One region of the Mesorhizobium sp. C395A genome, then DNA from elsewhere that is predicted to be linked to it. Evidence: predicted binding sites of a transcription regulator. Region 1 holds the regulator's gene; each other region holds the start of a gene.

Region 1 (7,343 bases):
GCAGTCGACGGTGATCTGCTGTTCGCCCAGCGCCTGCAGGTCGACGACGGCGCGCAAGGAGCGGCCGATCAGCCGCTGGATTTCCAGCGTGCGGCCGCCTTGCTTGCCGGCCGAGGCTTCACGGCGCATGCGCTCGCCGGTCGAACGCGGCAGCATGCCGTATTCCGCCGTCACCCAGCCCTTGCCGGAATTGCGCATCCAGCCCGGCACCTTTTCCTCCAGGCTCGCCGTGCACAACACATGCGTGTCGCCGAATTTCACCAGGCACGAGCCTTCGGCGTGTTTGGAGACGCCGCGCTCGAAGGAGATGGCGCGCATTTCGTCGGCTTGGCGTTTGGAAGGGCGCATCGAGGCCTCTTTCTGTTCTTTTATGGTTGCGTCGGCGGCTTGTAGACGCATGCAGCCCATGGCGCAAAGGAAAAGGCCCCCAGATAGACGCCGGGTTGCGCGGGGGCGATGGAAGTCTATATCCTTGAGCCGGAGGTTTTTGGCTCGAATGACCAAGGCAGTCACCGAACCCAGTTTGCTGGCGCCCGCGCTGCAGTCGCTCGACATGCGTTCGCGCGACATCTTTCGGCGCATTGTCGAGTCCTATCTGAAGGACGGTGAGCCTGTGGGATCGCGCAGCCTGTCGCGCATCCTGCCGTCGTCGCTGTCGCCGGCCACCATCCGCAACGTGATGAGCGACCTCGAGCATCTCGGCCTGATCTATGCCCCGCACATCTCGGCCGGGCGCCTGCCGACGCAGACCGGCCTGCGCTTCTTCGTCGATGCCTTCATGGAGCTTGGCGATCTCTCCGACGAGGAACGCCGCGTCATCGAGGCGCAGGTGCGCGCCTCCGGCTCGGGCGCGACGCTGGAACACATGCTGACCGAGGCCAGCCAGATGCTGTCGGGCATGTCGCGCGGCGCCGGCCTGGTGCTCGCCACCAAGAACGAAGTGGCGCTGAAGCACATCGAGTTCATCCAGCTCGAGCCGACCAAGGCGCTGGCGGTGATGGTGTCGCAGAATGGCGATGTCGAGAACCGCGTCGTCGACCTGCCGGCCGGCATCACCGTCTCGCAGCTGCACGAGGCCTCCAACTTCCTCAACGCCCATATCAGGGGCCGCACGCTCGCCGAGGCGCGCATCGAGATCGCCCGTATCAAGGATGAGACCCGGGCAGCGCTGGACACGCTGTCGCAGGACCTGGTCGAGAAAGGCCTGGCGGTGTGGGCCGGCGCCGATAGCGGCCTGCCGGCGCGCCTTATCGTGCGCGGCCGCGCCAATTTGCTCGAAAACGTCACCGCCCAGGCCGATATCGAATTGCTGCGCCACCTGTTCGAGGATCTGGAGACGCAGGACGGGCTGATCCAGCTGCTCGACCTCGCCGAGGACGGCCCCGGCGTGCGGATCTTCATCGGCTCGGAAAACAAGCTGTTCTCGCTCTCCGGCTCGTCGCTGGTCGTGGCGCCTTACCGCGACAAGGACGCCCGCGTCGTCGGCGCGCTCGGCGTCATCGGCCCGACCAGGCTGAATTATGCCCGCATCGTGCCTATGGTCGACTACACGGCGCAATTGATTACCCGGATGTTAAGATAATTCCGAAGCCGGGATCACCGTAAAGGAGGGCGCAGAATGGCGCTTGAATCGTTCAAGGCCCAGATCAGCATGCTGCTCGAAGAAATGGTCAACCAGCCGGAGGACGAGCACGAAATCCAGGAGCAGCTGCGCGAAAAACTGCGCGAAATGCGCGCTATGGGCTTGCCGCTGCCGGAAGATCTCGTCGCATTGGAAAAGCGTCTCGACGACGATCTGGACGTCGAAGAGGAAAGTTGAGCGGTTCTCTCGTCGAATCTGCGCGCGCACGCTTCTCTTTTGCGGCGGCCGCACAATATCTCCCTTGTCGTGACGCGCCGACCGGCGCGAGTTCGAGGAGAACAGCATGATCCGGATTGCCGGCTTCGCAGGCCTTGCCCTGCTTCTGGCCACCAGCGCCTTCGCCCAGCAGGCTGATCAACTGCTGCTGACCGGCAAGGACGCTTTCGGCGACTGGAAGGCCGACAAGCCAGGTGTGCGCCGGCTGATTAGGCCGGATGATCTGAAAAGACCCAACATCACCGAATCCGCCTCCAACAGCGCCGGCCTTGGCGATCGGCCCGAGGGCGCGAAGCCCGTCCTGCTGCCTGGGTTTTCGGCCGAACTGGTTGCTTCCGGCATTTCCAATCCGCGGGTCGTGCGCGTGGCGCCGAACGGCGACCTGTTCGTCGCCGACAGTGACGCCAACCAGATCCGCGTCTATCGGCTGGCCAAGGGTAGCGCGAAGCCGGCCGAAGAGGGCATTTTTGCCGACGATCTCAACGAGCCCTATGGCATCGCCTTCTACCCGCCTGGCGACAAGCCGCAATGGGTCTACGTCGCCAACAACGACAGCGTGGTCCGCTACGCCTATCGCGACGGCGACCTTAAAGCCTCCGGCGAACCGGAGACGATTGTCTCCGACATCCCTACCGGCGGCCACTGGACCCGCGATATCGCCTTCTCGCCGGACGGGAAGACGCTGTATCTCTCGGTCGGCTCCGGATCTAACGTCGCGGAGGGCATGGGGAAGGCACCGAATAGCGGCGTTGACGCCTGGGCAAAATCACAGCCACTCGGCGCCACCTGGGGTTCCGAGGATGGCCGTGCCGACGTGCTGGCCTTCGGCCCCGACGGCAAGAATGGCCGCATCCTCGCTACCGGCCTGCGCAATTGTTCGGGCATGACCGTGCAGCCGGCGACCGGCGCGCTGTGGTGTGTCGTCAACGAGCGCGACGGTCTCGGCGACGATGTGCCGTTCGAATATGCCACCTCCGTCAAGGACGGCGCCTTCTATGGCTGGCCCTGGTATTATATCGGCGCCAACGAGGACCCGCGTCACGAGGGCGCGCGCCCAGACCTCGCCGGCTCGGTCACCGTGCCCGACGTGCTGATGCAGGCGCATTCGGCGCCGCTCAACATCGCGTTCTATGACGGCGGCAATTTCCCGGCAGAGTACAAGGGTGACGCCTTCGTCGCCCTGCACGGCTCCTGGAACCGTGGTATGAGGACCGGCTACAAGGTGGTGCGGCTGAGATTTAGCGACGGCAAGCCGACCGGCGAGTACCAGGATTTCATCACCGGCTTCGTCCTCTCCGACGACGCCGTCTGGGGCCGGCCGGTCGGCGTCGCGGTGGCCAGGGACGGTGCGCTTATCGTCACCGAGGATGGCAACGGCACCATCTGGCGCATCGCCCATGTCGACGGCCCGTCCTGAGCCGGCGAACTGCGCAACCGGCCCTAATGTACGTCCCGATGGATCACCTTGGGATAGGTATGGATCACCTCGGCCGATGAGACACGGTCATCGAAACCGGTATCCCTGAGATTGAAGAGGCCGACCGAGCCGAAGGACTTCTTCGCCCCTTGCGCGAAGCGGCCGTCGCTGAAATCGTGTTCGTAAAGCGTCACCGTGACGTGGCCGGCATTGAGCTTCGGCACGTAAACACTGCTGATGGTGTCGTTGGCGACGCCAAGCTGGTTGACGTTGAAGCGATAGAGGTCCTGCACCATGCGCCGGGCCGCATTGCCATTGATCATCCAGTATTCGCGGCGCGAAGCGCGGTTCGGGTCGATGAGTTTGAGCGGCGCCTTGCGGCCAAGCCCGAGCCAGTGCTCGAACACCATCACATTGGCGCCCCAGGGATAGGGATAGTTGGACTTGTCGATGATGCGTGGCGGGCCATCCTCGGCGATCTCGGCGGTATCTACATAGTCCAGCCATTGCAGCTGGAACGACGCTTCCACGTTGAGGTCGGTGTTGCGCGGATCGGCAGCGATGATGCGCCAGTCGGAGACCGGCGGATATTTGGTGTCGAGGTCGATGTAGAATTCGCCTTTGGCGGTGTCGTCGGGGTCTATCTTTTGCGGTCCGTCACGCTCCATCGCCACCAGTCGCACCTTGAACCGGTTGTTGACGACCAGCGGATAGATCATCGGACGAATGGGGTGAGCGCCAGGGTCCCGGCTGTCGGTAAAATATCCAGTCTGCGGAACGACATCGCTATCGCCCTTGTCGAACAGGCTGAAAGCCTGACGCCCCTCGAACCACAGATACCATTCCAGCTCGTGGACATGACCGCGTGCTTCGGAATAGTTGTTGGGCATCCACTTCATGAGCTGGATGTGAAGTCTTTTGGCTAACATGGGTGCTCCTGCCGTTCGGAGCCATGCGAGATAGCCGACCGCCTTCGGGGCGTAAGTGAACCATCTCTCGCTTTCAGGCGAGGATGACCGGCGTTCATGTCCTGCTTGGCGCAATCGAATCCGTTTTGCCGTTGCAGGCTTTCATGGCATCAGAGTCGTTTCACGAGGTGCGACCGTCATGACCCTCACCGGCTTCCTTGCCTATAGTGCTGCGCTGGGCATCGCCGCCGCCATTCCCGGCCCCGGCGTCACCGCGCTTGTGGCGCGGGCGCTCGGATCCGGCTTCCGCTCGTCGCTGGCGATGTCGTTCGGCCTGATGCTCGGCGACCTCATTTATCTCACCGCGGTGGTGCTCGGCCTTGCCTTTGTCGCGCAAAGCTTCGGCATGGTGTTTCTCGCCATGAAATGGCTGGGCGTCGCCTATCTCGCCTTCCTCGGCTGGCGTTTCTGGACGGCCGGGATCACGCCAGAGCCTGTCGAGGCCAGGAAAGGCAAGGGCGGCCTGGTACCGAGCTTCCTTGCCGGGCTTACCGTTACGCTGGGCAACCCGAAAACGATGATCTTCTACCTCGCCATCACGCCGACCATCGTCGACCTTAAGACCATCACGCTCGCCGACTACGGCATCCTGGTCGCGCTCACCGTTATCGTGCTCTTCGTGGTGCTGGTGCCATATCTTGCGCTGGCCGCCAAGGCGCGCTGGTTCCTGAAATCGCCACGAGCGCTGAAGGCGCTGAACCGCACCGCCGCCGGCTTCATGGTGGGCGCGGCCGCAGCCATTGCCGCACGTCAGTAGAGCGGTTCAGGCAATCCATTCCGCCGATCGGTCCATCCGGAAGATGCGGCTTCGGAAGGCAAGCGTTTTCAGCAAGCGGCCCACTCGATATTTTCGGCCGGCAGCCTATCTTGCGCGGGCGAAAGCCCTATTCTGTCCGCCGACGCCAATTGCCTGATCTGATTTGGGAGCGAAACCAATGAACAAGCCTTCCGCGCGCGTGCCCGGCCGCGGCCGTGTCTACAACTCGATCACCGAGACGATCGGCGACACGCCGCTGGTGCGGCTCGACAAGTTCGCCAAGGAGAAGGGCGTCGTTGCCAACCTTCTTGCCAAGCTCGAATTCTTCAATCCGATCGCCTCGGTCAAGGACCGCATCGGCGTTTCCATGATCGAGGCGCTGGAAGCGTCGGGCCGGATCAAACCCGGCAAGACGACGCTGATCGAGCCGACCTCGGGGAATACCGGCATCGCGCTCGCCTTCGCCGCCGCCGCCAAGGGCTACAAGCTGATCCTGACCATGCCCGAAACCATGTCGGTGGAGCGCCGCAAGATGCTGGCGCTGCTCGGCGCCGAACTGGTGCTGACGGAAGGGCCGAAAGGCATGAAGGGCGCCATCGCCAAGGCCGACGAATTGGCCGCCACCCTGCCTGACGCCGTCATCCCGCAGCAGTTCGAAAACCCGGCTAATCCGGAGATCCACCGCCGCACCACCGCCGAGGAGATCTGGAACGACACCGATGGCGGGGTCGACATCTTCGTCGCCGGCATCGGTACCGGCGGCACGATCACCGGCGTCGGCCAGGTGCTGAAGCAACGCAAGCCCTCGGTGCATGTCGTCGCCGTCGAGCCGGAGGCCTCGCCGGTGCTGTCGGGCGGCCAGCCCGGCCCGCACAAGATCCAGGGCATCGGCGCCGGCTTTGCGCCCAAGATCCTCGACACCTCGATCTATGACGAGATCGTCAAGGTCTCTAACGAGGATTCGGTCGCCAATGCCCGCCTCGTCGCCCGCCTCGAAGGCGTGCCGGTCGGCATCTCGTCGGGCGCCGCCCTGCAAGCGGCGATCGTCGTCGGCTCACGGCCGGAGAACAAGGGCAAGAACCTTGTGGTGATCATCCCGTCCTTCGCCGAGCGCTATCTGTCGACGATCCTGTTCGACGGGCTGGGAGCTTAGTTTTCGCGGAGCGGGAAGGACGGATAGGTAGCGGTCCGTCACCCCCTCTGTCCGCCGACATCTCCAGCGCTTGCTCCCGTCTGGACCGCACAAAATACCGCGTGGCACCGCACCGACCCGCTTGAGCGCGGCGCTCTGCCGGTGCAAATCTCCAACGGCCCGCGTGGGCCGGGGAGGACATTCATGTACAGACTTTACACGCGCCCAGGCAGTGGCGGTTTCGTCGTCGAGGCCGCATTGGCGCTGGCAAACGCGCAATTCGACCAGATCGACGTGCCGAAGAAGGATCCGCCGGACCCGGCTTTCCTCGACATCAGCCCGTTGAACCAGGTTCCGGTGCTGACCTTGCCCAACGGTCAATCGATAACCGAATCGGCGGCGATCTGCATCCTGCTTGCCGAGCGCCATCCGGAGGCGGGTCTGGCGCCGGCCGCCGGATCGCCGGATCGCGCCGGTTTCCTGCGCTGGATGGCGTTCATGTCATCGGTGCTCTACCCCGCCATCCTGCGCCTCTACTATGCCCATCGCTACACCACCGATGCCGACGGCAAGAAAGCCGTCAAGCAGGCAGCCATTGCCGAGATGGACCGCGGCTTCGCCATTGTCGATGCAGCCCTCGAGGGGCGCGGCTGGCTGGTCGGCGACGCGATGTCGCTGGCCGACATCTACCTCGTCATGCTGGTGGCCTGGCACCCCGATATGGACAAGGCGCGGGCCGACTGGCCGAACATCGAACGCTTATGGTCGGCGCTGCGCGCGCATCCGCTGATAAAACGGCTCAACACCGCGCATGAGATGTGGCCGGCCTGAACGGACGCTTCAATTTCGCAGGATCGCCCGTTTCGCCTGCAGGAAGCGGCGCACGGCGGGGTCGCGTTCAAGGCCGATCGCCCGGTCATAGGCTTCGACCGCTTGCGCCGCATTGCCGAGCCTGGCCAGCAGGCCGGCGCGGGCGGCCCAGTAGGGCTGGTAGTCGTTGAGCCGCTTGTCGTCGCCCAGCACGTAGAGCGCCGCCAGTCCTGCCGCCGCCCCTTCGGCCTCGGCAATCGCCACGGCGCGGTTGATCGAAATCACCGGCGAGCCTGATATCGCCGACAGCGCATCGTAGAAGTTACGGATCGCCGCCCAATCGGTTTGGCCGGTCCGTCGCCGCGTCGCATGCACCGATTGTACCGCCGCTTCGAGCTGGT
Region 2 (7,343 bases), 2.6 Mb from region 1:
GGCCTGCGGCATCTACGAGATCCGCCCGGACGTCTGCCACGCCTGCATGCCTGGCGGCGACGATTGCCTGATGGCGCGCAAGGCGCACGGGATGCCAACGATCTAGCCGACGCCCACCTTGCCTGATCCCACATCCCCCGATAGCTTCCACCACGGGCAGGGCGTTGGAGGAACCATGAGCATCGAATTCCTGTTGACGTCGCTGATCGTCGTGGCTTCGCCCGGCACCGGCGTTCTCTACACGCTGAGCGCCGGGCTTTCGCGAGGCGCGCGCGCCTCGATCACTGCTGCATTCGGCTGCACGCTTGGCATCATCCCGCATATGGCCGCCGCCATCACCGGCCTGGCGGCGCTGCTGCACACAAGTGCTGTCGCCTTCGAGACGCTGAAATATCTCGGCGTCGCCTATCTCCTCTACATGGCCTGGAACACGCTGAAGGAGAAGGGCGGCCTGAGCGTCGATGAAAACGCGGCACCCCGCTCGGCAGCCAAGGTCATCACCTCCGGCATCCTGATCAACATCCTGAACCCGAAGCTGTCGATCTTCTTCTTTGCCTTCCTGCCGCAATTCGTCAGCACGACCGAACCGAACGCATTTGCCAAGATGCTGGAGCTCTCAAGCGTCTTCATGCTGCTGACCTTCGTCGTCTTCGTCGCTTACGGCATCTTTGCCGCCTCGATCCGCAGCCATGTCGTGTCGCGGCCGATGGTGCTGACCTGGATGCGCCGCACCTTCGCCGGCGCCTTTGTCATGCTCGGCGCCAAGCTGGCGCTGGCTGATCGATAGAACAGGAGCTGCCAGGCCTCGGCCTACTCTTCGTCGGTTCCGGATCCGGTCCGGATGCCTAGACGCCAGGCCGAGGGCGGAAGGCCGATCATCTTCTTGAAGGCGCGGCTGAACGCTGCCTCGGATTCGTAGCCGATTTCAGCGGCGATGCTGGCCATGTTGCTGGAGCCGGCGCTGAGCAGCTCCGAGGCGATCTGCATGCGCCATTTGGCGAGATAATGCATTGGCGGCATGCCGACCAGCCTGGTGAAGCGTTCGGCGAGCACGCTGCGCGACAGCGCGGAGTCCTTCGCCAGCGCCTCCACCGTCCAGTTATGCGCCGGCCGGTCGTGGATCAGCGCCAGTGCCCTCGCCAGGTGCGGATCGCGCAGGCCAGCCAGCCATCCCGTGGTTTGTGGCGGCAGCGATTCCAATTAACGGCGCAACACGTCGACAAACATCAGTTCGCTCAGTTTGGTGAGCACCGTTTCACTGCCTGCGCGCTTTTGCGCCACCTCCGTGACAACGCTTCTATCCCTTGACGTAACGTAACCCATCGCCTCGACGATCAGCCCATCCGCGACGCGCATCAGATTGACGCCGCGGATGGAGTTGCCGCCGGCCATGAAGTAGCGCCAGCGGATCGTCGCCCGTTCGCCGGCGACGAAGGTTTCCTCGAGGTCGAAGCGCGTCCCGGGCTGGGTGGCGATCGCCGACCATAGGTCAATGCATGCCTCTTTGCCGGCATGGCGGGCGCCGTCCGGCGCCGGCACGGTGTTTTCGATAACGCAATCCCGCGCCACCAACTCGGCAAGCGCGGACGGATCGTGCAGCTGGAACACATCGTTGAAGCGATGCATGATCTCGGCCGTCTGCCGGGACAAATCATTCCCGGCTGCGTCCATGATAAGCTCCTGTTTCATCATATTCTCCCGGTTTCATTGATCTTTGACGGCTTTGACCAGCACGGCCTTTAGGGTGATCTGAGGCACGCCGGCCAAGGCGCGCGAGACGAGGCAAGTCGCCTTGGCCGACTGCGCCAGGCGTTCGAACTCGTCTTCGGCGAGATCCGTGACCTCCGCCTCCGTTTCGAGCTCGATGCGGGTGATCGTCGGCCCGGCGGCGGTCGCGCCGAGATGCACCTTGGCGACGGTGCGGATGGTGCGGGCGACGTGGCCTTCCTGGCCGAGGATGAAGGTCAGCGCCATCGAGAAGCAGCCGGCATGTGCTGCCCCGATCAGCTCTTCGGGATTGGTGCCCGGACCGTTCTCGAACCGCGACGGAAAGGAATAGGCGCCTTCGAAGACGCCGCTGCCAAGCCGCAGACGGCCGCCGCCTTCCTTCAGCGTGCCTTGCCATTCTGCGGAAGCTTCACGGATGGTCATGGTCGTTCTCCTGGTTCGGGGTTGAAAAGCGGACAATTGGGTCAGGCGCAGTCGATGACAACCTTCCCGAACACGTCGCCCTGCTGGAAGTGGCGGTACGCTTCGGGGGCTTCGGCAAAGGGGAAGACCCTGTCGATAACGGGCTTGAGGCGATGCTGCGACACGGCGCGCAGCATGGCCTCGAGATTGCTGCGGCTGCCGACGAACAGGCGGCTGATGGTGGCGAGGCTGCGCTGATAAAGCGCTGCCGGCATCTCGATCGATCTGCCACTGGCGTCCTGCAGCGTCAGCAGCACGATGTGTCCATAGAGCGTGCTGGCAATCAGCGACTGCGCGAAGGTGGCCGGGCCGCCGGTTTCGACGACGAGGTCAATGCCGCCTGTCTGCTCGCGCGCCCAGCCGCCCCATTCCGGTATGTCGGTGCTGGAGACAACGAGGTCGGCGCCCAGCGCCCGCAGCCTGTCGGCCTTCTCCGCGCGCGATGTGATGGCGACAACCCGGCAGCCGAGCAACTTGGCGAACTGCAGAGCAAACAGCGAAACGCCACCCGAACCGATGGTGAGAACCCATTGACCGGGCTTCGGAATCCGGGTCCGGGTCACCGCGTTCCAGGCCGTCACGCCGGCGCAGGTCAGCGTCGCCGCTTCGTGCCAGCTCAGATGATCGGGCAGTCGCGCCGCCCATTGTTCGTCGAGCACGGCAAACTCAGTCAGCATGCCGTCCAGCGTACAGCCGAGCTGGTCGATCAGACCGGCATTGATGCGGCCATCGATCCAGCGGGCGAAGTAGCTGCCGGTGACGCGGTCGCCGACGGCAAAACGGGTAACGGCATCGCCGATTGCGACGACGTCACCGGCGCCGTCGCTCAGCGGCACGATGCCTTGCCGCGGCGGCAACGGATAGGTGCCGCCAAGGATCATCGTGTCGCGCCGATTGAGCGAGGCGGCGCGGACTCGCACCACGATCTCATGCGGTTTCGGTTCCGTCCGCGCCTCCTCGCGCATCGCCAGGGATTCGGTTCCACCAAACCCTCCAAGACGGTAGCTGCGCATGTCACTCTCCTTAATATTATATAGACTGATCTACATATTATATAGACCGATTGTCATATTCTTGGCAAGGCCTATAATGCGTCACTGCTGACAGAGGTTGACATGGCCAACGACACCCGCACCCGCATACTCGAGACCACAGGCCTGTTGCTCAGGCAGCGCGGCTATCACGGCACCTCGCTCAACGACATTCTGGGCGCCAGCGGGGCGCCGCGCGGCTCGCTCTATTTTCATTTCCCGGGCGGCAAGGACCAACTGGTCATCGAGGTGACGCGCAACAGCGTTGCCGACGTCACGAAAAGGCTGGGCGAAGCACTGGCAGCCGAGAGCGATCCTGCAGTGGCCGTCCATCACATCTACCAGTCGGTCGGGCGCATGCTGGAGGACAATGATTTTTCGCTGGGTTGCCCCATCGCGCCGGTGGTGCTGGATTCACCCACCGATGTGCCGGAACTGGCGGAACTCTGCCGATCGGCTTTCGAGCAATGGATCGGCTTGCTGCGACAGGCCTTTGTCAGGGCAGGAGTGCCCGAACGCCGGGCGCATGCCCTGGCACTGCTGGTCGAATCCTCGCTGGAAGGGCTGATGGTGATTGCGAGGGCCACCCGCGATCGTGGCCCGGTGCTGGTGGTGGCCGACGAGGTGGCGGCGCTTGTCGAGCAGGCGGTGCTTGCAGGCAAGGTTGCGCGGCAGGCGGACAGCGCCGCCTAACCATCCGCTTTCCAAAACAAAAAGGGCGCCTCTCGGCGCCCTTTCCGTATGCATAAGCCAGATAGCTTGGATTAGAAATCCATGCCGCCCATGCCGCCCATGCCGCCGCCGCCCATGCCGCCAGGCATGCCGCCGCCAGCAGACTCCTTCTTGGGAGCCTCCGCGATCATGGCTTCGGTGGTGACGAGCAGGCCGGCGACCGAAGCCGCGTCCTGGAGAGCGGTACGAACGACCTTGACCGGGTCAACGATGCCCATGGCGATCATGTCGCCATACTCGCCGGTCTGGGCGTTGTAGCCGTAGGTCGCGCCCTTGTTGTCGAGGATCTTGCCGGCAACGATCGAAGCTTCGGCACCCGCGTTGGCCGCGATCTGGCGGGCCGGAGCCTGCAGCGCACGGCGAACGATGTTGATGCCGGCAGCCTGGTCGGCATTGACGCCGGTGACCTTGATGTTGGCCGAAGCGCGCAGGAGAGCGACGCCGCCGCCTGCAACGATGCCTTCTTCCACGGCCGCGCGGGTCGCGTTGAGAGCGTCATCGACGCGGTCCTTCTTTTCCTTGACTTCGACTTCCGTCGCGCCGCCGACACGGATCACCGCAACGCCGCCGGCGAGCTTCGCCAGACGTTCCTGCAGCTTCTCCTTGTCGTAGTCCGACGTGGTCTCTTCGATCTGCTGCTTGATCTGGGCAACGCGGCCCTGGATCTCGGCCTTCTTGCCGGCGCCGTCGACGATGGTGGTGTTCTCCTTGGAGATCGACACCTTCTTGGCGCGGCCGAGCATGTTGAGGCCGACATTCTCGAGCTTGATGCCGAGGTCTTCCGAGATGACCTGGCCACCGGTGAGGATGGCAATGTCTTCCAGCATGGCCTTGCGGCGATCACCGAAGCCCGGCGCCTTGACGGCGGCGATCTTCAGGCCGCCGCGCAGCTTGTTGACAACCAGCGTGGCCAGAGCCTCGCCTTCGACGTCTTCCGAGATGATGAGCAGCGGCTTTGAGGTCTGCACGACGGCTTCGAGAACCGGCAGCATGGCCTGGAGGTTGGAGAGCTTCTTCTCGTGCAGGAGGATGTAGACGTCCTCGAGCTCGGCAACCATCTTGTCGGCGTTGGTGACGAAGTAGGGCGAGAGATAGCCGCGGTCGAACTGCATGCCTTCGACGACTTCCAGCTCGGTCTCGGCGGTCTTGGCTTCTTCAACCGTGATGACCCCTTCATTGCCGACCTTCTGCATCGCTTCGGCGATCATGGCGCCGACCGACTCGTCGCCATTGGCGGAGATCGTGCCGACCTGGGCAACTTCCTCGGAGGTCTTGATCTTCTTGGCAGCCTTGCCGAGAGCCGCGACGACTTCGGTCACGGCCAGGTCGATGCCGCGCTTCAGGTCCATCGGGTTCATGCCGGCGGCAACGGCCTTGTGGCCTTCCTGGACGATCGACTGCGCCAGGACGGTCGCGGTCGTGGTGCCGTCGCCGGCGATGTCGTTGGTCTTCGAAGCAACTTCGCGGACCATCTGCGCGCCCATGTTTTCGAACTTGTCTTCAAGCTCGATTTCCTTGGCGACGGTGACGCCGTCCTTGGTGATGCGCGGTGCGCCGAACGACTTGTCGATGACGACGTTGCGGCCCTTGGGGCCGAGCGTGACCTTCACTGCGTCGGCGAGGATGTTGACGCCGCGCAGCATGCGCTCGCGGGCGTCGCGGGAGAATTTTACGTCTTTAGCAGCCATTTTTTAGCTCCTGGCAGGGGGCTTGCGATCAAGCCCGAAATTCAGTTGACGGTGAGGCCGATAATCAGCCGATGATGCCCATAATGTCGGATTCCTTCATGATCAGAAGGTCTTCGCCATTGAGCTTGACTTCGGTGCCCGACCACTTGCCGAACAGGATGCGGTCGCCGGCCTTGACGTCCAGCGGGACCAGCTTGCCGGCTTCGTCGCGAGCGCCGGAGCCGACGGCGATGATCTCGCCTTCCTGCGGCTTTTCCTTTGCCGTATCCGGGATGATGATCCCGCCGGCGGTCTTGGATTCGGATTCGACCCGGCGTACGACCACGCGGTCATGAAGCGGGCGGAACTTCGACTTTGCCATTTTTTCTTCCTCGAATGAGAACGGTGAGAGCTGTTCCTCGATCCGGCGGTGCCGGATGTGCGTTAGCACTCACCTGGAGAGAGTGCTAACGTCGCGCTGAAATAAGCGCGTGGCTTTCGAGAGTCAAGGCGAACGGTGAGCACAATTGTGCCAATTGGAGCCGTGCCGCGATCCGACGGCAGACCCTACGGGCGCCGCGGCGATTCAAGCACCAGAAGCGGGCATCGTTCCGCCAGCCCATAAGCCCCTGTCGGTGCGAGGCGGACACGGCCGAAAAACCGGCTCGCCTCTTCGACCAGCGTCGCCGCCGGGGCGAAACTGTAGACAGTCTGCGAATTCGCATAGACATCGATGGTGCCGATCACCGGCATCTCCCATCCGGTCGTCGCGGCAAGGGCCTCCCGGTCGGCAAACAGCGCATCGAAGGCATCGAGGATCGCCCGCACCGGAATGGCGCGGTCGGGATCGCTGCCTGCACAAGCCATGGCAATGCGCCATTTGAGTTCGTGGAAGGTCGCGACACCACCGGAAAGCGTCAGCGCCCGGACCTCCTGCAGATCATCCTGTACCTGAGGACTTGCATAGGCGCGCAATGCAGCCCGCCCACCGGACTTCAGTACACGCGCGATCTCGGCAAGCAGCGCCTGCCGTGCAACCGAGGAGTCCAGCGCCGACAGGCAGCCGTCGCCGATCACCGCCCCGGCGCTTTCGTCGCCCAGCGGCAACTCCAGCCAGTTGCCGATCACCGCCTTGCGTGAGGCGGTATCGCCCGGCCAGATGCCCGATATCATGGCAGTGGACTCGTCGATCGCGAGCATGGTCCTTCCGAGGCCGGCAAGCTCCGGCGTGACCCCGAGCAGCACCACATCGACTGATTGCAGCCTAAGTTCGCGCTCATAGGCGGCGACAGCTTCCGGGGGCGGACACAGCGGCGACCCGAGAAGCCGCCAATGACGGCGAATTGCGTCCCAATGCTCAGTCATGCGGAACGGTTTGGGGAAAGGCTGGACATATTTCCTTCCAGGCTGTTGGTTGCCTTGCGAGTTACCTCATGCAGGAAAGGCCATGGCCCGCATTGCCGTCATAACGCATGAATTTGACCGCTTCCAGAGCCGGCGGGGCCTCCTGCTGCGCCAGCACAGCCCCTACATGCTGTTCGACGTCCTGGCGGAGTTGAAACGGCGCGGTCACTCCGTGCAGATCATGCGTGGACCCTCGGCAAGTCATAACGCCGATATTGCCGTCCTGCATGTCGACGCGACAGTGACGCCATCGGACTATGTCGACTACGCGCGCGGATTTCCGATTTGTCTCAATCTTGGTGCAACCGACATTTCCAAG
Region 3 (7,343 bases), 1.3 Mb from region 1:
AAAATCCATACCGCCCATCCCGCCCATGCCGCCCATGCCGCCGCCGCCCATGCCGCCAGGTATGCCGCCGCCAGCTGACTCCTTCTTCGGAGCCTCCGCGATCATGGCTTCGGTGGTGACGAGCAGGCCGGCGACCGAAGCCGCGTCCTGGAGAGCGGTGCGAACGACCTTGACCGGGTCGACGATGCCCATGGCGATCATGTCGCCATACTCGCCGGTCTGGGCGTTGTAGCCGTAGGTCGCGCCCTTGTTGTCGAGGATCTTGCCGGCAACGATCGAAGCTTCAGCACCTGCGTTCGAAGCGATCTGACGGGCCGGAGCCTGCAGTGCACGACGAACGATGTTGATGCCGGCAGCCTGGTCGGCATTGACGCCGGTGACCTTGATGTTGGCCGAAGCGCGCAGCAGTGCGACGCCGCCGCCTGCAACGATGCCTTCTTCCACGGCCGCGCGGGTCGCGTTGAGGGCGTCATCGACGCGGTCCTTCTTTTCCTTGACTTCGACTTCCGTCGCGCCGCCGACGCGGATCACCGCGACGCCGCCCGCGAGCTTCGCCAGACGTTCCTGCAGCTTCTCCTTGTCGTAGTCCGACGTGGTCTCTTCGATCTGCTGCTTGATCTGGGCAACGCGGCCCTGGATCTCGTCCTTCTTGCCGGCGCCGTCGACGATGGTGGTGTTCTCCTTGGAGATCGACACCTTCTTGGCGCGGCCGAGCATGTTGAGGCCGACATTCTCGAGCTTGATGCCGAGGTCTTCCGAAATGACCTGGCCACCGGTGAGGATGGCGATGTCTTCCAGCATGGCCTTGCGGCGATCACCGAAGCCCGGCGCCTTGACGGCGGCGATCTTCAGGCCACCGCGCAGCTTGTTGACGACCAGCGTGGCCAGAGCCTCGCCTTCGACGTCTTCCGAGATGATGAGCAGCGGCTTAGAGGTCTGCACGACGGCTTCGAGAACCGGCAGCATGGCCTGGAGGTTGGACAGCTTCTTCTCGTGCAGGAGGATGTAGACGTCCTCGAGCTCGGCAACCATCTTGTCGGCGTTGGTGACGAAGTAGGGCGAGAGATAGCCGCGGTCGAACTGCATGCCTTCGACGACTTCCAGCTCGGTCTCGGCGGTCTTGGCTTCTTCAACCGTGATGACGCCTTCATTGCCGACCTTCTGCATCGCTTCGGCGATCATCTTGCCGACCGACTCGTCGCCATTGCCGGCGATCGTGCCGACCTGGGCAACTTCCTCGGAGGTCTTGATCTTCTTGGCAGCGTTGCCGAGAGCCGCGACCACTTCGGTCACGGCCAGGTCGATGCCGCGCTTCAGGTCCATCGGGTTCATGCCGGCGGCAACCGCCTTGTTACCTTCCTGGACGATCGACTGCGCCAGAACGGTCGCGGTCGTGGTGCCATCACCGGCGATGTCGTTGGTCTTCGAAGCAACTTCGCGGATCATCTGCGCGCCCATGTTTTCGAACTTGTCGGAAAGTTCGATTTCCTTGGCGACGGTGACGCCGTCCTTGGTGATGCGCGGTGCGCCGAACGACTTGTCGATGACGACGTTGCGGCCCTTGGGACCGAGGGTCACCTTCACCGCGTCGGCGAGGATGTTGATGCCGTGAAGCATGCGCTCGCGCGCGTCGCGGGAGAATTTTACGTCTTTGGCAGCCATTTTTTAGCTCCTGGCAGGGGCTTGCGATCAAGCCCGAAATTCAGTTGACGGTGAGGCCGATAATCAGCCGATGATGCCCATAATGTCGGATTCCTTCATGATCAGAAGGTCTTCGCCATTGAGCTTGACTTCGGTGCCCGACCACTTGCCGAACAGGATGCGGTCGCCGGCCTTGACGTCCAGCGGGACCAGCTTGCCGGCTTCGTCGCGAGCGCCGGAGCCGACGGCGATGATCTCGCCTTCCTGCGGCTTTTCCTTCGCCGTATCCGGGATGATGATCCCGCCGGCGGTCTTGGATTCGGATTCGACCCGGCGTACGACCACGCGGTCATGCAGCGGCCGGAAATTCGACTTTGCCATTTTTGGATTTCCTTGGTGCGGATGTTGAACGGTGCTCCGTTGCCGGAGCATGCCTAGCACTCAGCCGAAGCGAGTGCTAACGCGGCAATGAATAAGCCGCAGGCTCCTGCTAGTCAAGACGGAAGAGCAAAGAGCAAAGAGAAAAGAGAAGACAGCAAAGAGCAGGCAGCAAAGAGCGTGTAAGCATCGAGCCTTTTATGTGAACAATGTCGGGTATCCGACATATATGGGGCGGCTCACCCTTTGTAATTGAGCTTTATTCAGATGGTACGATTGGTGCAACGGGTGTTGCATTTGAACTCATCCAGAGGCTCGCACGGGTCGTGCTGCGTCAGCTTGGTCATGTCGAGCTTCAGAAGGCCATTTTTTGGCATTGGTTCTGTTGCTCCTATTGCCGTTCATGACCAATCCTGCGCGCGTGAGCCGGCCGGCTTAGATTCCAACCACGAGAGCGCCGCCGCTGAGACCCGCACCCGCCGCCGCCAGAAGGATTTTCTCTCCTGGCTGGAATGGCTTCATCTGGTTGGCGAGCGAGAGCGACAGCGGGACCGTCGCGGCCGAAGAGTTGCCGTATTCGGCAATCGTCTTGACAATTGCTTGGTCCGCAATGCCGAGGTTTCTTCCGACCGCGCCGAAAATCCGAGTATTGGCCTGATGCGGCACAAACCGGCCGACATTGTGTGGCCGCACTCCCGCAGTGGCTAGCGCGGCTGTCGAGCAATCGGTCATCATCTCGACGGCCTTTGCGAACACTTCGGGCCCGTCGGTCATCGTCATCCGGGTCTGCCCGAGGTCGAGGTCGCCATGGAACGGCGTGTTGCTTCCTCCTGCGGGAATCTGGATCAGCCCGTAGCGCGAGCCGTCCGAAGCCACCGAGGCACCGAGAATGCCCCGATCAGCATCATCGCACTGACCGATCACCAGGGCGCCGGCGGCATCGGCGAACAAGACTGAGCTCGCGCGCTCGGCTGGATTGATGCGGCGGCTGAGGATGTTGGCGGCGATGACCAGCGCTGGTTTGCCATGCAGGCGGGTGAACCCGTCCGCAAACATGAGCGCATAGATGAAACCGGCGCAGGCGCCGGTCAGATCGACCGCGCCTGCGCGGCCAAGGCCAAGCTTGTGTGCGACCAGCGGCGCGCTTGGCGGCAGAAGATGGTCGGGCGTCGAGGTGGCAAGCAACAGCAGACCGATGTCGTGGCGCGCAATACCGGCGTTCACCAGCGCCATGTCGCCAGCCCGGGTGGCAAGACCCGACAGCGTGTCTTCGTCCGTTGCCCAGAAGCGCGAACGGATTCCGGTACGCCTTTCGATCCAGCCCGGCTCGAGGCCGAGATTGCTCTCGATCTCGGCATTGGCCACCTTGCGCCCAGGCACGTGATGGCCAAGTCCGAGAATGCGCGACGACTTGCTCATGGCCTTGACCCGAAGCGTTCCCCGGCCTCCTCGATGGCGTCATAGAGTCGTTCGAGCTCGTCGCCTGCGATGCAATAGGGTGGCAGAAGGTAGAGGACATTGCCGAGCGGGCGCACAAGCAGGCCGCGCTCGAGGAAGAAAGCGCGCAGCTTCGGACCAATCTCGGCGAGATAACCTGCTGAACCGGTTCGCAGGTCGAGCGCCGCGATCGTTCCCGTGGCTCGACAGTCGGCAAAATATGGATTGTCCCGGAAGCGTTGCAGCCCGACGGCCTGCATCACGCTCAAGGCCGTGATCTGCCCGGCAACTGGCTCGTCGCGCCAGATCTCGACATTGGCGAGTGCTGCCGCACAGGCAATCGGATTGGCGGTGTAGGAGCTCGAATGGAAAAACGTCTTCTTCCGGTCCTCGGAATAGTGCGCCCGGAAGATGGCATCGGTGACAAGCGTTACGGCCAGCGGGATGGTGCCGCCGGTCAAGCCTTTGGAGGTGCACAGGATATCTGGAGAAATCGATGCCTGCTCGCAGGCGAACATGGTTCCGGTGCGTCCCCAGCCGGTCATCACCTCGTCGGCGATCAGCAGCGAGCCGGAGGCCTCAGTGATCTTCTTCAATTCGGCCAGAACCGATGCTGGATACATCAGCATGCCGCCGGCGCCCAGCACCAGCGGCTCGACGATCAAGGCTGCGGCTCGTCGATCGCGGGTCACAGCCTCGAAACGATCCAGCGTCTCCTGCTCGTGCCCCGCGGCCGGAAAGGGGATGATGTCGACCTCGAACAGCAAGGGTTCATAGGCGGCGTTGAACACGCCACGCGCACCGACGCTCATCGTTCCAATCGTGTCACCATGATAGCTGTGCTCCATGACGACGATGCGCGAGCGCGGCGCGCCGATGTTGCGGAAATAACCGAGCGCCATCTTCAGCGCGACTTCGACTGAGGTCGAGCCACTGTCGGAATAGAACACCCAGTCGAGTCCAGCGGGAGCGAGGCCGACAAGCGCCTTGGCCAAGCGCTCTGCCGGCTCGTGCGTGAAGCCCGCAAAGATAATCTGGTCGAGGCTCGACGCGGTTGTCTCGATTGCCTTCATGATGCGGGGATGGCGGTGGCCATGTGTGACGACCCACCAGGAGGAGATGGCGTCCAGGATGCGGGCGCCGTCGGCCCTGTGGAGATAGGCGCCCTCAGTCAGGACGATTTCTGGGATCGCAGGCTCGAGTGCGTGCTGGGTGAAGGGATGCCACACATGAGACTGCGACATCAGTCACCTCCAGTAATCGAGGCGAAGGCGAAGCCGGCAACCATTGCGTCCCTCAGTGTTTTGCCCGTCAGCACATCGAGGTGCGGCAGCCTGCCGAGCTGCGGGGCACCGCTGAATTCCACGATGGTCCGTTGCGTATCGGCCATCTCATCGCCGATGAAAGCGATGCCCGCCAACGGGATGGAGCGGGCGCGGAGCGCCTCGACCGATAGCAAGGTGTGGTTGATGGTGCCGAGTGTGGTGCGGGCGCACAGAATAACGGGCAGCCGCCATTCAGCGAAGATGTCGATTAACCTTGTGCGCCGGTTGAGCGGCACCATTAGGCCGCCGGAGCCTTCGATGACGAGCGGCGTCGGTAGGACGGGAAAAGCAAGATCGGCAGCCTTGATCGCCACGCCGTCGATCTCGGCCGAACGATGCGGCGACAGCGGGCTCCGCAAGCGGTAGGCTTCCGGCAGCACGCGCTCTGAGGGCAAGCCGGCAAGCCGCGCGACAACCTCGCTGTCGGTCTCGCCGTCGAGGCCCGATTGCACCGGTTTCCAGTAAAAGCCGTCCAGCAAACCGGCGAGCCCAGCCGCAAACACGGTCTTGCCAACTCCGGTATCCGTTCCGGTGATGACGATGCGTTGGGTCATATCGCCTCCGGTGATGTTTGGGCCAACACCTCGACCAGCGCCTCTACCATGGCGGAAATGTCGGCTTCGCCAATATTGAGCGTCAGTGAGATGCGCAGCCGCGACGTGCCCTCGGGCACGGTCGGAGGACGAACGCCGCGTATGTCGAAGCCGCGGGCCTGCAGGCGCGCCGCCACTGCCATGGTGCGCCTGACATCGCCGATTACTAAGGGCTGGATCTGAGAGCCACTTGGTGTCACACCCCAGCGATTGACCAACCGGCCGGCGCTGGCGACGCGTTCATGCAGCTGAACACGCCGCATAGGCTCGTCGGCGAGCATTGCGAGTGCCTCGCGCGCCACGACCGCCATCAGTGGCGATGGCGCGGTTGCGTAGATGAATGGCCGGCAACGGTTGATCAGATATTCGCACAGTGCCCTCGGCCCGGTGACGAGCCCACCAGATGCGCCGAGCGCCTTGCCGCAGGTGTGGAGCGCTATGATGTTGTCGCGACCCTCGAAAGCGGCGGCAAGCCCCCGGCCATCCGGTCCCCAGACGCCGGTGGCATGCGCCTCATCAATGACGATGAATGCGCCGTGCCGATCGGCAAGTGCGACCAGGCTCTCCAAAGGCGCGCAGTCGCCATCCATGCTGTAAAGGCTTTCCACCGCGATCCAGACGCATCCCATGCCGCCTGCGACGCGCCAACGTGTAATCGCATCCTCGACAGCGGTGGCGTCGTTGTGCGCGGCCAGCACGAACTGTGCGCGCCCGGCCTGCGCACCCTCATGCATGCTGGCATGGGCGAGCTCATCGACAACCAAAAGATCGCCCTTCTGCGGCAGGGCGCTCAGCAGAGCGAAGTTGGCGATGTAGCCGCTGCCGAAGAACAGCGCGCGGTCGGCTCCAAAGAATGCCGCCGCGTCTGCCTCGAGCTGCTCGTGTTCCGGTGCATTGCCGCGCAACAGCCGCGACCCGGTGGCGCCAACCGGCGTGCCCCGTGCAATCGCCGCCACAACCGCATCGCCAAGTCTTCTGGACGCGGCCAGCCCGAGATAGTCGTTCGACGAGAAGTCCAGCCCGGCGCGGGGCGAAAGCGTCCGCAGCCGGTCCTTGCGCGCTAGCCCCTGCAAGGTCGCATCATAACGGGCAAGCGGCGCCCCGTTCATTGCGCCTCGAGTTCCATCGGATCGATGCCAAGGCGCCGGAACAGCAGGGTATCCTTGTCCTCACCGGGATTGTCCGCCGTCAGCAGCGTGTCGCCGAAGAAGATCGAGTTGGCGCCGGCAAAAAAGCACAGCGCCTGCATCTCGTCGGTCATCGCGGTGCGGCCGGCGGACAGACGGACATGCGATTTCGGCATCATGATGCGCGCCAGCGCGATCACGCGCACGAATTCGATCGGCTCAATGGGCTTGGCGTCTGCAAGCGGCGTACCGGCGATCGGGATCAGCATGTTGATCGGAACGCTTTGCGGATGTTCCGGCAGATTGGCCAGCGTCACCAGCATGTCGATCCGGTCCACCGGCTCCTCGCCCATGCCGACAATGCCTCCACAGCAGACCTTGATGCCGGATTTGCGAACGTGGTCAAGCGTCTCGAGCCGCTCGGCAAAGCTCCGCGTACCGATGATCTCGCTATAGTAGCGTTCTGACGTATCGATGTTGTGGTTGTAGTAGTCGAGGCCCGCCTGCTTCAGTCGAGCGGCTTGCTCAAGATCGAGCATGCCGAGTGTCATGCAGGTCTCCAGGCCCAGCGCCTTGACGCCTTCGACCATCGCCACCACCGCATCCATGTCGCGCGCCTTGGGGTTTCGCCAGGCCGCGCCCATGCAATAACGGGTGGCGCCGGCATCACGCGCCTTGGTCGCTTCGGCGATGACGCGCCTGACATCCATCAGCTTGGACGCCTCCAACCCGGTTTCGTGACGCGCCGACTGGCTGCAATAGCCACAATCCTCCGGGCATCCTCCGGTCTTGATGCTGAGCAGCCGGCTGAGCTGGACCTTGTTTGGATCGAAATTCTGGCG

What was found. Region 1 encodes HrcA, which represses chaperone genes, less so after heat shock. Its sites were predicted from a motif close to GTTAGCACTCNCNNNNNGNGAGTGCTAAC; they were not measured.
Region 2: the regulator HrcA is predicted to act here: its motif matches at 6,064-6,092, upstream of groES (co-chaperone GroES).
Region 3: the regulator HrcA is predicted to act here: its motif matches at 2,075-2,103, upstream of groES (co-chaperone GroES).

The regions. Positions count from the first base shown of each region.
Region 1 is NZ_CP100473.1:4,787,625-4,794,967, forward strand. It holds gene rph (ribonuclease PH) at 1-348, opposite strand, end outside; gene hrcA (heat-inducible transcriptional repressor HrcA) at 497-1,582, shown strand; gene NLY37_RS23320 (hypothetical protein) at 1,619-1,819, shown strand; gene NLY37_RS23325 (PQQ-dependent sugar dehydrogenase) at 1,926-3,275, shown strand; gene NLY37_RS23330 (hypothetical protein) at 3,299-4,204, opposite strand; gene NLY37_RS23335 (LysE family translocator) at 4,383-5,000, shown strand; gene cysK (cysteine synthase A) at 5,179-6,153, shown strand; gene NLY37_RS23345 (glutathione S-transferase family protein) at 6,337-6,963, shown strand; gene NLY37_RS23350 (RNA polymerase sigma factor) at 6,973-7,343, opposite strand, start outside.
Region 2 is NZ_CP100473.1:1,003,111-1,010,453, forward strand. It holds gene NLY37_RS04950 (YkgJ family cysteine cluster protein) at 1-106, shown strand, start outside; gene NLY37_RS04955 (LysE family translocator) at 176-787, shown strand; gene NLY37_RS04960 (helix-turn-helix transcriptional regulator) at 811-1,200, opposite strand; gene NLY37_RS04965 (nuclear transport factor 2 family protein) at 1,201-1,671, opposite strand; gene NLY37_RS04970 (OsmC family peroxiredoxin) at 1,705-2,151, opposite strand; gene NLY37_RS04975 (zinc-dependent alcohol dehydrogenase family protein) at 2,193-3,203, opposite strand; gene NLY37_RS04980 (TetR/AcrR family transcriptional regulator) at 3,306-3,914, shown strand; gene groL (chaperonin GroEL) at 3,986-5,641, opposite strand; gene groES (co-chaperone GroES) at 5,706-6,002, opposite strand; gene NLY37_RS04995 (class I SAM-dependent methyltransferase) at 6,188-6,985, opposite strand; gene NLY37_RS05000 (hypothetical protein) at 7,068-7,343, shown strand, end outside.
Region 3 is NZ_CP100473.1:6,045,109-6,052,451, forward strand. It holds gene groL (chaperonin GroEL) at 1-1,662, opposite strand, end outside; gene groES (co-chaperone GroES) at 1,726-2,022, opposite strand; gene bioZ (3-oxopimeloyl-[acyl-carrier-protein] synthase BioZ) at 2,455-3,438, opposite strand; gene NLY37_RS29260 (adenosylmethionine--8-amino-7-oxononanoate transaminase) at 3,435-4,700, opposite strand; gene bioD (dethiobiotin synthase) at 4,700-5,335, opposite strand; gene NLY37_RS29270 (8-amino-7-oxononanoate synthase) at 5,332-6,483, opposite strand; gene bioB (biotin synthase BioB) at 6,480-7,343, opposite strand, start outside.